2 regions of the Bacillus nitratireducens genome follow, and region 1 is predicted to be linked to the other one. Evidence: a T-box and tRNA genes for the amino acid it is inferred to sense, from the RefSeq annotation. Region 1 holds a T-box; the other holds one or more tRNA genes.

Region 1 (6,913 bases):
TTTCATATCCAAGTTCTTGGCTGAACTCTGTATCATATTTGTGCATGACTTCTTTAGCTAGTCTCTCTTGCAATTCTTTTCTCATCAATTGCAATTCTTCTTTGATTTCCATATACATTTCATTCACGTGTACATTCCTCCCAGCTGCAATGTACAATTAGTGTGTCCGAAATTCTCATGCTTACCTCACACACATTTTTCCTTCATAGGAAAGAGAGTGAAAATTATTTTAATATATCATCAACAAAAAAAACAAAAAAACTGACTGCACTTGCGCGCAATCAGTTTTTTATTATTTTACATAGTTTTCTTTAACAACTGTTGCACAACGCTCACATAATGTTTCATGTTCTGCATCTTTACCAATTGTTTCTGAAACAACCCAACAACGTTCACACGTCTCACCTGTCGCCTGTGCTACAACTACAGCTGTATGCTCATACTTTGGTGCTTCTGTTGGCGCTTCTTCAATTGTACCACCAAGTTTATACTCAGAGACGATGAATAATTGCTTTAAGTCTTCGCTAATAGACTCTAACGTAGCCTTCATTTCTGCAGTCGGATATAGCGTAATGCTCGCATTTAATGACTTACCAATTACTTTCTCATTACGAGCTACTTCTAACGCTTTTAAAACGTCATCACGTAATGTCATAAATGCATCCCATTTTGCTCTTAACGCTTCTGAACCCTCTACTTCTGTAGCTTCTGGCATATTAGTTAACTGTACGCTTTCTTCTTCTGCACCAGGAACATATGGCCATACTTCATCAGCTGTATGAGGTAAGATTGGCGTTACAAGTTTCGTTAATGCAACAAGAACATCATATAATACAGTTTGAATCGCACGACGATCCGCGTGATCTGCACCTTCAATGTATAAAATGTCTTTTGCAAAGTCTAAGTAGAATGAACTTAGATCAATTGTACAGAAGTTGTGAATTGCATGATATACAGCAGCAAAGTCATATGTTTCATATGCATCTTTTACTTTTGTAATTAAGTCATTTAACTTCACTAACATGTAACGATCTACTTCACGAAGTTCAGCTACCGCTACTGTATTTTCACTTGGATTAAAGTCATCTAAGTTTCCTAATAAGAAACGGAATGTGTTACGGATTTTACGATACACTTCTGCTACTTGTTTTAAAATATCATCTGAGATACGTACATCAGATTGATAGTCAACAGAAGATACCCATAAGCGTAAAATGTCTCCGCCTAATTGATCCATAATTTTCTTCGGTACGACGATGTTTCCAATCGACTTACTCATTTTACGTCCTTCACCATCTAGTACGAAACCATGGCTTAGTACGCCTTTATATGGAGCTTTACCAGTTACAGCAACTGCTGTTGATAATGAAGAGTTAAACCAACCACGATACTGGTCAGACCCTTCTAAATATAAATCAGCTGGACGTTGTAAGTCTTCGCGCTCTTCTAATACCGCTTGGTGAGAAGAACCTGAATCGAACCATACATCCATGATGTCTGTTTCTTTACGGAATTCACCATTTGGGCTACCTGTATGTGTAAATCCTTCTGGTAATAAATCTTTCGCTTCACGCTCGAACCATACGTTAGAACCGTGCTCACGGAATAAATCTGCTACATGGTTAATTGTTTCATCTGTAATAATTGGATCACCATTTTCTGCATAGAATACAGGAATTGGCACACCCCATGCACGCTGACGAGAAATACACCAATCACCACGGTCACGAACCATATTATGAAGACGCGTTTCTCCCCATGCTGGTACCCATTTTGTTTCCGCAACAGCTTCTAATAACTCTTTACGGAACGCTTCAATAGATGCAAACCACTGTGCTGTCGCACGGAAAATAATTGGTTTTTTCGTTCTCCAATCATGTGGGTATGAATGCGTAATGAATGTTAGTTTCAGTAACGCGCCTACTTCTTCTAATTTTTCTGTAATTGGCTTGTTAGCTTTATCATAGAATAAGCCTTCAAATCCTGGTGCTTCATTTGTCAATACACCTTTATCATCAACTGGGCAAAGTACTTCTAAGCCATACTTTTTACCAACAACGAAGTCATCTTCCCCGTGTCCTGGTGCTGTATGAACACAACCTGTACCTGCATCTGTTGTTACGTGCTCTCCTAGCATAACTAATGAGTCACGATCGTAGAATGGATGTTTTGCAACTGTATACTCAAGTTCGCTACCTTTTACCGTTTTCACAACTTCAGCATTTTCCCACTCTAACGTTTTTGCAACTGTCTCAAATAGTTCAGAAGCGATGATATATTTCTCATCATTTACTTTCACAATAGCATATTCAAGTTCTGGGTGAACAGAAATACCTAAGTTTGCAGGTAACGTCCAAGGCGTTGTTGTCCAGATAATGTATTTCTCATCACCTTCTAATACGTTCTTTCCGTCTTTTACAGGGAATGCTACGTAAATAGATGCTGATTTTTTATCTTGATATTCAATTTCAGCTTCTGCTAAAGCTGATTCACTTGTTGGAGACCAGTAAACTGGTTTCTGTCCTTTATAGATATAACCTTTTTTCGCCATGTCACCAAACACTTTAATTTGTTGTGCTTCATAAGCTGGCTCTAAAGTAATATATGGATTATCCCAATCTGCACGTACACCTAAACGCTTAAATTGTTCACGTTGACGTTCCACTTGCTCATATGCATACTCTGCACATAACTTACGGAACTCAGCAACTGTCATTTCTTTACGCTTTACACCTTTATTTGTTAAAGCTTGCTCAATTGGTAAACCGTGTGTATCCCAACCTGGTACATATGGTGCGCAGTAACCCGTCATTGATTTATAACGAACAATAAAGTCTTTTAACACTTTATTTAATGCATGTCCCATATGAATGTCACCATTCGCATATGGAGGTCCATCATGCAGTACAAATAAAGGACGACCTTTCGTATGTTCTTGTACCTTTTCATAAATATTCATTTCAGCCCACTGTTCTTGCATTGCAGGCTCACGTTTTGGTAAATTCCCACGCATTGGGAACTCTGTTTTTGGCATTAGTAATGTATTTTTGTACTCCATGCTCAATTCCTCCTTACATGTATAAAAGAAACACTTAAAAAACGGAATAAAAAAGAGACTTTCTCATCCCAAAAAGGGACGAGAAAGTCTCCCGCGGTACCACCCTAGTAGATCCTATACGTATGTATACAATCCTCTTTATATTCTTAACGCGAATATACGCCGACGCTTACTCTATTTGTTCAGCGCGGAACTCCAGGGTGATATTCCCATTATCTCCTTATCCTGAGCTTACACCATCCTCAGTTCGCTATATAAGGTATGAAAAAGGTACTTATCCCTATCTTCGTTTTTCTTAATAAATATGCTGTTTAAAATTATATGTAATAATGAGAAAAACGTCAAGCTTACACTGTTTCTTCTTTTTTCAACAGCTCGTCCACTTCGTCCTCTAACTCAATTAGTTTATCCCAATCATCGTTGTTTAACATTTCAAGCTGCGTTTCTAATAGCATACGGAAACGAGTACGGAATACTTTTGCTTGTTTTTTTAATTCTTCAATATCAAATGCCACTTTTCTTGATTTTACTAACGCTTCGTTAATGATACGATCTGCATTCTTTTCCGCTTCACGTACGATTAATTTCGCTTCTTTTTGCGCATTACGTTTCACTTCTTCCGCTGCCTCTTGTGCAACAACGATAGATTTGTTTAGCGTATCTTCAATATTAGAAAAATGATCTAACTTTCCTTCTAATTGCGCAACCTTTTCTTCTAAAGCTTTTTTCTCACGAATGACTAATTCATAATCTTTGATAATTTGATCAAGAAACTCATTTACTTGATCTTCATCATAGCCACGGAATCCGCGACCAAATTCTTTGTTATGAATATCTAATGGTGTTAACGGCACAACGCCACCTCCAAGTATTTATCTAAATTTCCTCTTTTAATTATATCTTTTCTTCGACAAAATAGGAGGATTTCCTTCTAAAAAACCAATCATTTTAGTATACCATACAAAATTCTCCATTTGTCGCGCTTCGTTTTACCTTCTACAGAAAATATTTTACTTCTTCCGTATCCTCTAATCGAGAATACATCCCCTGGAAAACATTCATATGCAGTTTGCTCTACTGTTTTCCAATTGACTTTTACTAAGCCACCTTTTATAAGAGGCTGTACTTTCTGCCTGGATATATGTAACATTTCAGCCAACAAAACATCTAGACGAAGTGACGAAACTGTTCCAGATTTCTCTCCCCACTTTTCACCGACACGCAAAATTTGTTCTGCTTGTACAGGCGTGAGAGATACTTTCACTTTCCCTATTGATTGTAAGTTCATTTCAATATACGATGCAACTTCTTTTGCAACTGCAATTTGGGCACGATTTTCTTGAAGCAAAATATCACCACATTTTTCCCTTGTTAAACCAAGTGACATAAATGCACCTAATATTTGCCTGTGTTCTAGCGTGTAAAATTTGGAAGGATAGTCAATTTCTAATACTTCTACTTGAAATTCCTCTTCATTTAATTCTAGATAGTCTGGATAAATTAGTGCTCTTTTTCGTTCAGATTCAGGCATCGCACCATCAAAGCGTACAGCAACCTCTCCTTGCCCTATTACCATAGAGACAATTTGTTGCTGTCTTGGATCAAGAAAATCTGTTAACTTGACTTGATGATACTCAGCCGCCTGTTTCCACTCTAATACTTTATCCACAAAGACCACTTCATCAGGTCTAAAATGCTCGTAGATGCTCATGCATATAACCTCTTACTATAAGAAATAGCGGAATAAACTTACTAAACCACTTGTAGCAAGTTTCAACGCAAAAATCGCAACGAGTGGAGAGATGTCAATCATACCAAGCGGCGGAATAAATCTGCGAAATGGTTCTAAATACGGTTCACAAATACGCGCAAGAAACTCTCCAAAAGCTGATTCCTTTGCACCAGGGAACCATGATAGGAGAATGTAAATAATAAGTGCCCACGAGTAAATCTCGAAAGCAGAAAGTAAAACTGTTAAAACTGTATCCATCGCGTATTACCACCTCTTTATATTTGTGTCTTCTTCTTCACCGAATAACTCTGAAATTGCACCAACAATATCTACATTTTCAGGTGTACACATAAATGTTTTCGGGCCTATTTTTTGAATATCCCCGCCTATAGCGTATACAGTACCACTTAAAAAGTCAACGATACGCACCGCTTGATCTGTAGACATTCTTTGCAAATTAATTACAACAGCTCGTCTACCTTTTAAGTGATCCGAAATGCCTTGCGCTTCCGAATATGTACGTGGTTCTAGTAAAACAACTTTTGAAGATTGCTTCGCTTTTTCAATACTCACTACATTTTGCTTCGGTTGCACTTTCGCAAACGGAACATCTTGTTGTTCTGGGGGATCTTGTTGCTTTTTCATGTCTGTTTGCTCCTTTTCATAACTATATTGAGCTGCTTCTTTTTCTTCCGGTGTGTCAAAAAAGAAGTATTTTACTTTTGACCAACTCATAATAACTTTCTCCTTCCTCTTACGCTTTTCCTACTAAAACCGTTCCCAAACGAATATATGTAGCGCCTTCCTCAATTGCAATCGTGTAATCATTTGACATTCCCATTGATAATTCTTTACATGGTGCATGTAATAATTCTAGCTCTTGCACCTCTGTTTGTAGCATGCGCAATTCCTTAAAGCAGCGACGAATCTCTTCTTCTTCTCCTGTAAACGGAGCCATTGTCATTAATCCTACCACTTCAATCTTATCCAATTCTTGCAAACTTTGAATAAAAGAAATTGTTTCTTCTATCGCCAATCCTTGCTTTGATTCTTCAGATGATGTTTTCACTTGAATAAAGCATTTAACTTTCTTATCAGCACGTTTTTGAATTTCTTTTGCAAGTGAGAGACGATCTAATGAGTGTAAATAATCAATCTCATTAATGATTTCTTTTACTTTTCTCGTTTGCAATGAGCCAATAAAATGCCAATTTACTTTTGAACCGAAATGCTCGTATTTTTGTGAGAAACCTTCATTTCTATTTTCACCTAAATCAATAATTCCTGCTTCAATTACTTCGCTTGTTTTTTCAATTCCTACAGTTTTTGTAACTGCCACGAGCTTAATATCTTTCATCGAACGTCCAGCTCGTGCACAAGATTCTTTAATTGCTTCGTTTACACCTGCTAAATTCCCTTGCACTGTCACTTGCTTCACTCCTCCTTAAAACCTATGAAACTCAACATTCTCCCCGTCTTACCTTGATCACGACGATGAGAGAAAAATAATTGTTCTTCACAGCTTGTACAAAGAGATGACATTACAATATGTTCTTCTTTTATGCCTGCTTGTACACATAATATACGATTAACTTCTTTTAAATTAATTGCATACTGACCATCAGAAATTACTTTATGAGGAACAGATCCGTTTACTACTTGCTGTGCTGCTGTTAATACACGATCATCAACAACATAACAACATGATCCGATTGCCGGCCCAATTGCGACATGAATTTCATCACTTGAAACACCTTCTGCATTCCACTTTTGAATCATTTCTTTCGCAATCTCTGTTACAGTCCCTTTCCATCCAGCATGCGCAAGTCCTATCATATCATGTGATGGTGCATAAAAATAGAGCGGAACACAATCAGCGTAACAAGATGTTAAGAGAACATCTTTGTTCGTCGTATAAATGCCATCCGTTTTTGGAATACCGTCTTCATATGAATAAACGCCTTTCCCTTTTTCTTGCAATCCTACTTTCTCAACATGATGGTCATGAACTTGTTCAGAGCAAATCCATTTTTCTAATGGTTTTTGTAACTTATTCGCTAAAATGCGTCTATTTTCATGAACATTCTCCACGATATCATTCACATGTAATCCTAAATTCATCG
Region 2 (6,913 bases), on a different contig from region 1:
TTTTCAGATAGTGTGCTTTTTTTACAACTTTTTTATTCATCATCTTGTGTATTACTTTTTTTCTCTTTTTCATCTTTTGGAGCTTCACCAGTTAATGCTTGTTTTTTCAAATCATAGTAAGCGTCCATAATTTCACGACTGATATATCCATTAATTCCTGTTTTATCATCATGTACCCATGGGACAACAACAGAAAATGCTACTTCTGGATCTTCAAGTGGCGCATAACCTACTAATGTTAAGTTATATGTTTCAACACGCTCACCTTTTGCATTTCTACCAATCTCTTTATCTCCGCCATATACAGTTTGAGCTGTACCTGTCTTCCCAGCTGCTTTATATGGTGCACCTGCAAAGTATTTTGTAGCTGTACCACCTGTATCGTTAAACACTTGTCTAAATCCTTCTTGAACACGTTTAATTTGTGATTCAGGCATATCAACACGGTTTAATACTTTCGGTTCAATCGATTGAACAACTTTTCCAACTTCCTCTGGCTTCGCCGATGGCTGACGAATTTCCTTTACAACTTGAGGTTGCATACGATATCCACCATTTGCAATCGTCGAAATATATTGCGCTAATTGAAGCGGTGTATACGTATCATACTGCCCGATTGATAAATCTAATAAGAAACCTGGTTGATTTCCTTTACCTATTTGACCAGCAGTTTCATTTGGCAAATCAATTCCTGTTTTTACACCAAGTCCAAACTGACCAAAATAGTAACGCATAGTATCGAACGCACTTTTCGGAATATCTAACGTACCGCCTCGTACATATGGAACCCCAGCGATATTCATCGCTGTTTTAAACATATAAACGTTTGAAGACTGTTTTAACGCTGTAAGGTCATTAATATACCCCATCTGTTTCCAAGATGACTTCGTAGGTGTCCCTTTTAACTTAATCGGTTCATCTAACTGTACAGCTCCAGGTTGAATCGCGCCAGTTTGATACCCCGTAAGTACTGTCGCACCTTTTACAGTTGAACCCATCGGATAAGAACTTGTCATCGTTCCTAATGCAAAATCCTCTACTTTCGTTTCGCCGTCTTTATTCACTAATTGTTTCCCTGCCATAGATAAAACTTCACCATTTTTCGGGTTCATCATTACAACGAATGCACGGTCTAAAAGAGGTTCGCTCCCTTTAAATCTCATTAAGTTTTTTGTAAGAATTTCTTCTACGCGCTTTTGTAATTCCATATCGATTGTTAAATTCAGGTCGTTACCTCGTTGTCCTTGTGACACATTAATAGTTTCTAAAATATTACCCTCTTTATCTGTAACATTTCTAACTTCAGCTTTTGTGCCGTGTAGGCTATCTTCATATTGTTGCTCAAGGTAACTTTTCCCTACGCGATCGTTACGATTATAATCACGAACAAGGTAGTAATCTAGTCGTTCTCTCGGCAACCCTTCATCAGAAGAAGTTACACCACCAAGTACACTTCGGAACATATCGTCATATTTATATTTTCGCTCCCAGTCAACATTTGTATCTACGCCTGGTAATTTCGCTAAATTTTCACTAATAATCGCGTATTCTTCTTCTGTTGCACCTTTTTTAACGATTTGCGGCGTCATTGCATATCCGCTTTCCATCTTACTTTTAATCGCCAATATTTCTAAATCTTTTGCTGAAAGTTGATTAATCTCTTCTTCTGTTACACGATTTCGTTGACGTTCATCTAGTTCTTTATCGTCAATTTTATTCACTTTAAACTCTTCACGATCTTTTTTTGTGATTTTCGCTTCTGCTTCTTCTTTATGTAAAGCAAGCCAATAATCTTTTTTATCGCGATCCGTTAACTTATCTGTTGGGACTTCAATTAAATCTGCTAGCTTTTTCGCCGTTTCTAAGCGATCTGCTGCAGTTGATCCCTTCATTTTTGTAAATGTAATTGTACGAACAGGCTCATTATCTACGACCGCTTCTCCATTACGATCAAATATTTTCCCACGCGGTACAGGATTACTTATCGTTGAATTTTCTTTCTTCTCAACTTCATTTTTATATTCCTCACCACGAACAATTTGTACGTATCCAAGCCTTACAATAACCGCGGAGAACATTAAAAACACGCAAAAAAACAACACGTTTAACCGAAAGGGAACGTGGGTCTTTTTCTTTTGTTGTTTCTGCTTCTTGCTCATACAAACCCCCTCTACCAACAGCTATGTAATGTGAAAGGGACACCTTCATACAGGTGCCCTCACTGCTGTCTTACATCTTTTTCTATTCTAGCATAAAACATACGATAAGTTAACCTTCTGGTTCAGTTTGATTCTGCGTGCTTCCTTGCGCTACAACACTGGTTTTGTTCACATTCCCCTCATCATATTTGACATTTTTAACTGCAAAATAAATAAGAAAATGTCCAGCTCCTAAAATACATAGTAAGAAAGGTAAACTTTTTTCAGGCGGAAAAAATATGACAGCACATAAAAAACTTAAAATGGAACAAATTCTTCCAGCATTTAACCATAATTCCCTGACCACTATATATTCTACACGCCATTCTCTCGCCTGTTTTGCTCTACCAATTACATCGTATGTCATGGAGCCATACGGAACGAGTAAAATAGGATATGCGACCGCAATACATGCTGCATAAATAAGTAATTTCGTATATGTAACATTAAAAATAACTAAAAATACAACCGCGTATAAAATAATACCACCAAGTAAAATTGCTTTTTTTCGCCATTCTTTCTTTAACATACGAGCAACTAAATAATAGCATACAAATGATACTGCAGAATTCACTAAACTATATTTCCCTAGTGCTAACTCGCTACCAGATGCTAAATAGACGTATACCGAAATAACGAAAATAAACGTTCCCTCTCTCAAACCTTGGAAGAAATGAGCGCGCGTAATTCTTCCCCAGTTTTTATCAACTTGCCGCTCTTTCAATACTTGCACAATTTCATAGCGCCCTTCACATTCTCTCTTCGATAGAAAAAAGCTTAGAACGACAGCAACCGCAAATAGCATTAACGAGAGGAAGAAAACGACAGTATAACCGCTCCATTTTTCCATACGTGAAATTGTATATCCTGCAGCTATCGGTCCAATCATTCCAGAGAACGATGTAAGAAGTCCGAGAAAACCGTTAAAAAAATCTCTTGTTTCTGGTTCTGTAATCTCAAATGTCAACAAGTTAAAAGCGAGCCAATAAAAACCATAACCAACTCCTAAAAGGGCTCCCATTAGTAAAATATAGTGAGATGCACTTTTTCCCGCTACTAAAACGACGATAAAAAAAACAGCTAACGTGCCTACACCTATTCGCAATAAAATCGAGCGATCAATACGTTTCGCTAATTTCCCGCCCACAAGAAATGTTAGAGGTTGCAATACAACGCTGGCCAAATTATACAAGCCCAAATTTACATAATTTTGTGTTTGCTTCCATAAATAAATGTTTACAAACGTATTCGATAAAGAAATTGCGAGCGTGTATAAACCTCCTATAACGAGCAATAATACTAAGTCCCGATTCACTTCAACATCACCAATTACATGTTTCCACTTCATACACAACTCTCCTTTACTTCATGTTCTAGTCTTCCAAAGACAAGCTCAATTATGTAAAAGGAGAGCATAGAAAAAAGCTAGGAGAAAACTCCTAGCTTTTTTCTAGCTGTATTAACTTTAATTATTTTGCTTCTTGGTAAAGTTTTTCAGCAACGTTCCAATCTACAACGTTCCAGAATGCACCGATGTAGTCAGGACGACGGTTTTGGTAATTTAAGTAGTAAGCATGCTCCCAAACATCTAAACCGATAACTGGAGTTTTACCTTCAGTTAGAGGAGAATCTTGGTTTGGAGTGCTTGTTACTTCTAACTCACCATTGTTTACTACTAACCAAGCCCAACCAGAACCGAAGCGAGTTGCGCCAGCTTTTGCGAATTCTTCTTTGAATGCATCGAAGCTACCGAATTTCGCTTCAATCGCAGTTGCAAGTTCGCCTACTGGTTGTCCTCCGCCGTTTGGAGATAGGATTGTCCAGAAGAATGTATGGTTAGCATGTCCGCCACCATTGTTACGTACTGCTGTACGGATTGCTTCAGGTACTTCGTTTAAGTTTGCAACTAATTCTTCAACGCTTTTGTCAGCTAATTCTGCATGACCTTCTAAAGCAGCGTTTAAGTTTGTAATATACGTGTTGTGATGTTTCGTATGATGGATGTTCATTGTTTCTTTATCAAAGTGAGGTTCTAAAGCATCATACGCATAAGGTAAATTTGGTAATTCGTGTTTTGCCATTGTTATATTCCTCCCGGTTTATGTATTGTCACTACATATGTGACCTACAACTTCATTCTACCCTAATTGCCATAGGGTGCAAACAAATAAATCGCTTTGTCTTGCTATCATTAAAGTAGCAAAATTCCCACTTCTTTTCAATTAAAATGCTCATATATTCCGTAAAAAAAGCTTCCTTCTACAAGGAAGCTTCCTGCTGACATAATAAACATATGAAATGGATATGGACCCTGTAGGACTCGAACCTACGACCGGACGGTTATGAGCCGTCTGCTCTAACCAGCTGAGCTAAGGGTCCACAATTATGTATGTAACATTAAAAAAACTAAATTCCCATCGAATATATCGTTTGAAAAATGTAAGATAAATTTACCATATACAAAAGAAAAGTGTCAATTGTATTTTTCTCTACTAAAAGAAGTAAATTAATAAGAAGAAATTTAGTCCCTTCTACTATATGTAAATATAATATATCTTGAGCTTCTCTAGATTCGTACGTTACAATGATTTTATACATACATAAAGGAAGTGAATCTATGTCCATTTTTAAACAGCTAGCAAAAAGCGTATATTCGCCTAAAGATATGGCGCTTTTCCGTTTTCAAAAAATCGGTAAAACCATTTTGTATATTATGCTTCTTTGCCTAATCACTACTATTCCAAGAACTTTCTTGTACGGTAGCGTCATCCAAGATGGTGTTAACATGGTAAATAAAGTAATCGAAAAAGATTTACCTGATTTTAAAATCGAAAACGGCGAGCTACAAGCTGATATTAATCAACCTATCGAAAAAGAAGACGGAAATGCCCTTTTCGTATTTGATCCAAATTCAACAGACTTAGAAAAATATCAAAATAAAACAGGTTTATTTGTTTTAAAAGATAAAGTAGTCTCCATGGGGAATGGTCAAACACAAACATACTCCTATAATGACTTACTAGGCGCATCTCTTGAGAAGAAAGATTTACAAGATTTCATTTCTTTATTTGACAGTATTTATCCGATCTTACTATTCGTTATTGGGTTCCTATTGTACTTGTTCCAATTATTTATTACCTTTGTAGGAGTTACCTTGCTTGCCTTCATCGGTTCTGCGATGAGCGGTCAACGCAAATTATCTTATAAACAAGTTTGGACATTAACTGCTTACAGCTACACAATTCCAACAATCTTCTTTATGATTATGGATTTATTCAAAATAAACGTACCTGGTGCAACATTCATTTACATTGCAGTTGTTTTAATCGTTCTATACTTAACAATTAAAGAAGTTCCAAAACCAAAAGATAAACAAGAACTATAAAAAAATGCCTAAATAGGCATTTTTTTTTTTGGACAAGCATATATTCCTAGCAAAGGAGTGAAGGATATGAAGAGATTAGGTGTACTCTTATTCGTGCTTGTCCTCGGTTATATATTTTATTACGACATTAAAATCGGTACTTTACCGATGTTAAGTTCATACAAAAAAACAACAGCTGCCGAAACGATAAAAAAAGAAAATACAGATACAAAGCAGAATAAAGAGAAAGAAACAGAAAAAGTAACGGATACAGCTTATAAAGCAATTGAAGTAAAAACTGGTGATACAGTCCTTTCTATTACAGAAGCGATCAATAAGAAAAAAATTCCTTCTATTGAAAAAGTAATTGATGATTTTAAACAATTAAATAAAAATGCATCTGCTACAAAAATCCAAGTTGGAAAGTCTTATAAATTCCCGTTATATCAATAAGCCATCACTTAATCCTTGTCAATTACATAAAGGCGCTGATACAATAGTAAAAGTGAAACCGAGTACTTTGGTTTCTATAGCCCTTTCTCACACATACTATCATTGATGTAAGGGACTAAAATAAGAAACTTCTTTTATAAGGAGAGCGATCTATTCGTGAATGAAATGACTCATCGTACAAAAACACGTCCAGTTAAAGTCGGTAATTTAACAATTGGCGGTAACAATGAATTAATTATACAAAGTATGACAACAACAAAAACACATGATGTTGAGGCTACAGTTGCTGAAATTAAACGTTTAGAAGAAGCAGGCTGTCAAGTCGTTCGTGTTGCTGTTCCAGACGAGCGCGCAGCAAATGCTATTGCTGATATTAAAAAACAAATCAACATTCCACTTGTTGCTGATATTCATTTTGATTATCGCCTTGCTTTAAAAGCAATCGAAGGCGGCATTGATAAAGTACGTATCAATCCAGGTAATATTGGACGTCGCCATAAAGTAGAAGCTGTTGTAAACGCAGCGAAAGAGCGCGGCATTCCAATCCGTATCGGCGTAAATGCAGGTTCATTAGAACGTCATATTTTAGAAAAATATGGATACCCAACTGCTGATGGTATGGTCGAGAGCGCACTGCACCATATTAAAATTTTAGAGGACTTAGATTTCCACGATATTATCGTATCAATGAAAGCCTCTGATGTTAACTTAGCAATTGAAGCATATGAAAAAGCCGCTCGTGCTTTTGATTATCCATTACATTTAGGTATTACAGAATCAGGAACTTTGTTTGCTGGAACTGTAAAAAGTGCTGCTGGTCTTGGAGCAATTTTAAATAAAGGTATCGGAAATACACTACGTATTTCTTTAAGTGCTGATCCAGTGGAAGAAGTAAAGG

Evidence for each region. The T-box of region 1 lies ahead of ileS2 (isoleucine--tRNA ligase). A T-box ahead of a tRNA ligase gene usually reads a tRNA of that ligase, here a tRNA-Ile.
Region 2: it has a tRNA-Ile gene. The T-box ahead of ileS2 (isoleucine--tRNA ligase) is inferred to sense a tRNA for this amino acid. The anticodon was not compared.

The regions. Positions count from the first base shown of each region.
Region 1 covers NZ_JAUMJO010000002.1:252,116-259,028, reverse strand. Annotated here, with positions in the region: gene Q3V31_RS07705 (TraR/DksA C4-type zinc finger protein) at 1-127, opposite strand, end outside; gene ileS2 (isoleucine--tRNA ligase) at 293-3,058, opposite strand; T-box leader at 3,130-3,354, opposite strand; gene divIVA (septum site-determining protein DivIVA) at 3,406-3,912, opposite strand; gene Q3V31_RS07690 (YlmH family RNA-binding protein) at 4,002-4,769, opposite strand; gene Q3V31_RS07685 (YggT family protein) at 4,785-5,048, opposite strand; gene Q3V31_RS07680 (cell division protein SepF) at 5,055-5,525, opposite strand; gene Q3V31_RS07675 (YggS family pyridoxal phosphate-dependent enzyme) at 5,545-6,219, opposite strand; gene pgeF (peptidoglycan editing factor PgeF) at 6,225-6,913, opposite strand, start outside.
Region 2 covers NZ_JAUMJO010000003.1:584,948-591,860, reverse strand. Annotated here, with positions in the region: gene Q3V31_RS15000 (peptidoglycan D,D-transpeptidase FtsI family protein) at 33-2,159, opposite strand; gene Q3V31_RS14995 (MFS transporter) at 2,269-3,546, opposite strand; gene sodA (superoxide dismutase [Mn]) at 3,668-4,279, opposite strand; tRNA gene Q3V31_RS14985 (tRNA-Ile) at 4,504-4,577, opposite strand; gene Q3V31_RS14980 (DUF1189 domain-containing protein) at 4,816-5,583, shown strand; gene Q3V31_RS14975 (hypothetical protein) at 5,650-6,015, shown strand; gene ispG (flavodoxin-dependent (E)-4-hydroxy-3-methylbut-2-enyl-diphosphate synthase) at 6,181-6,913, shown strand, end outside.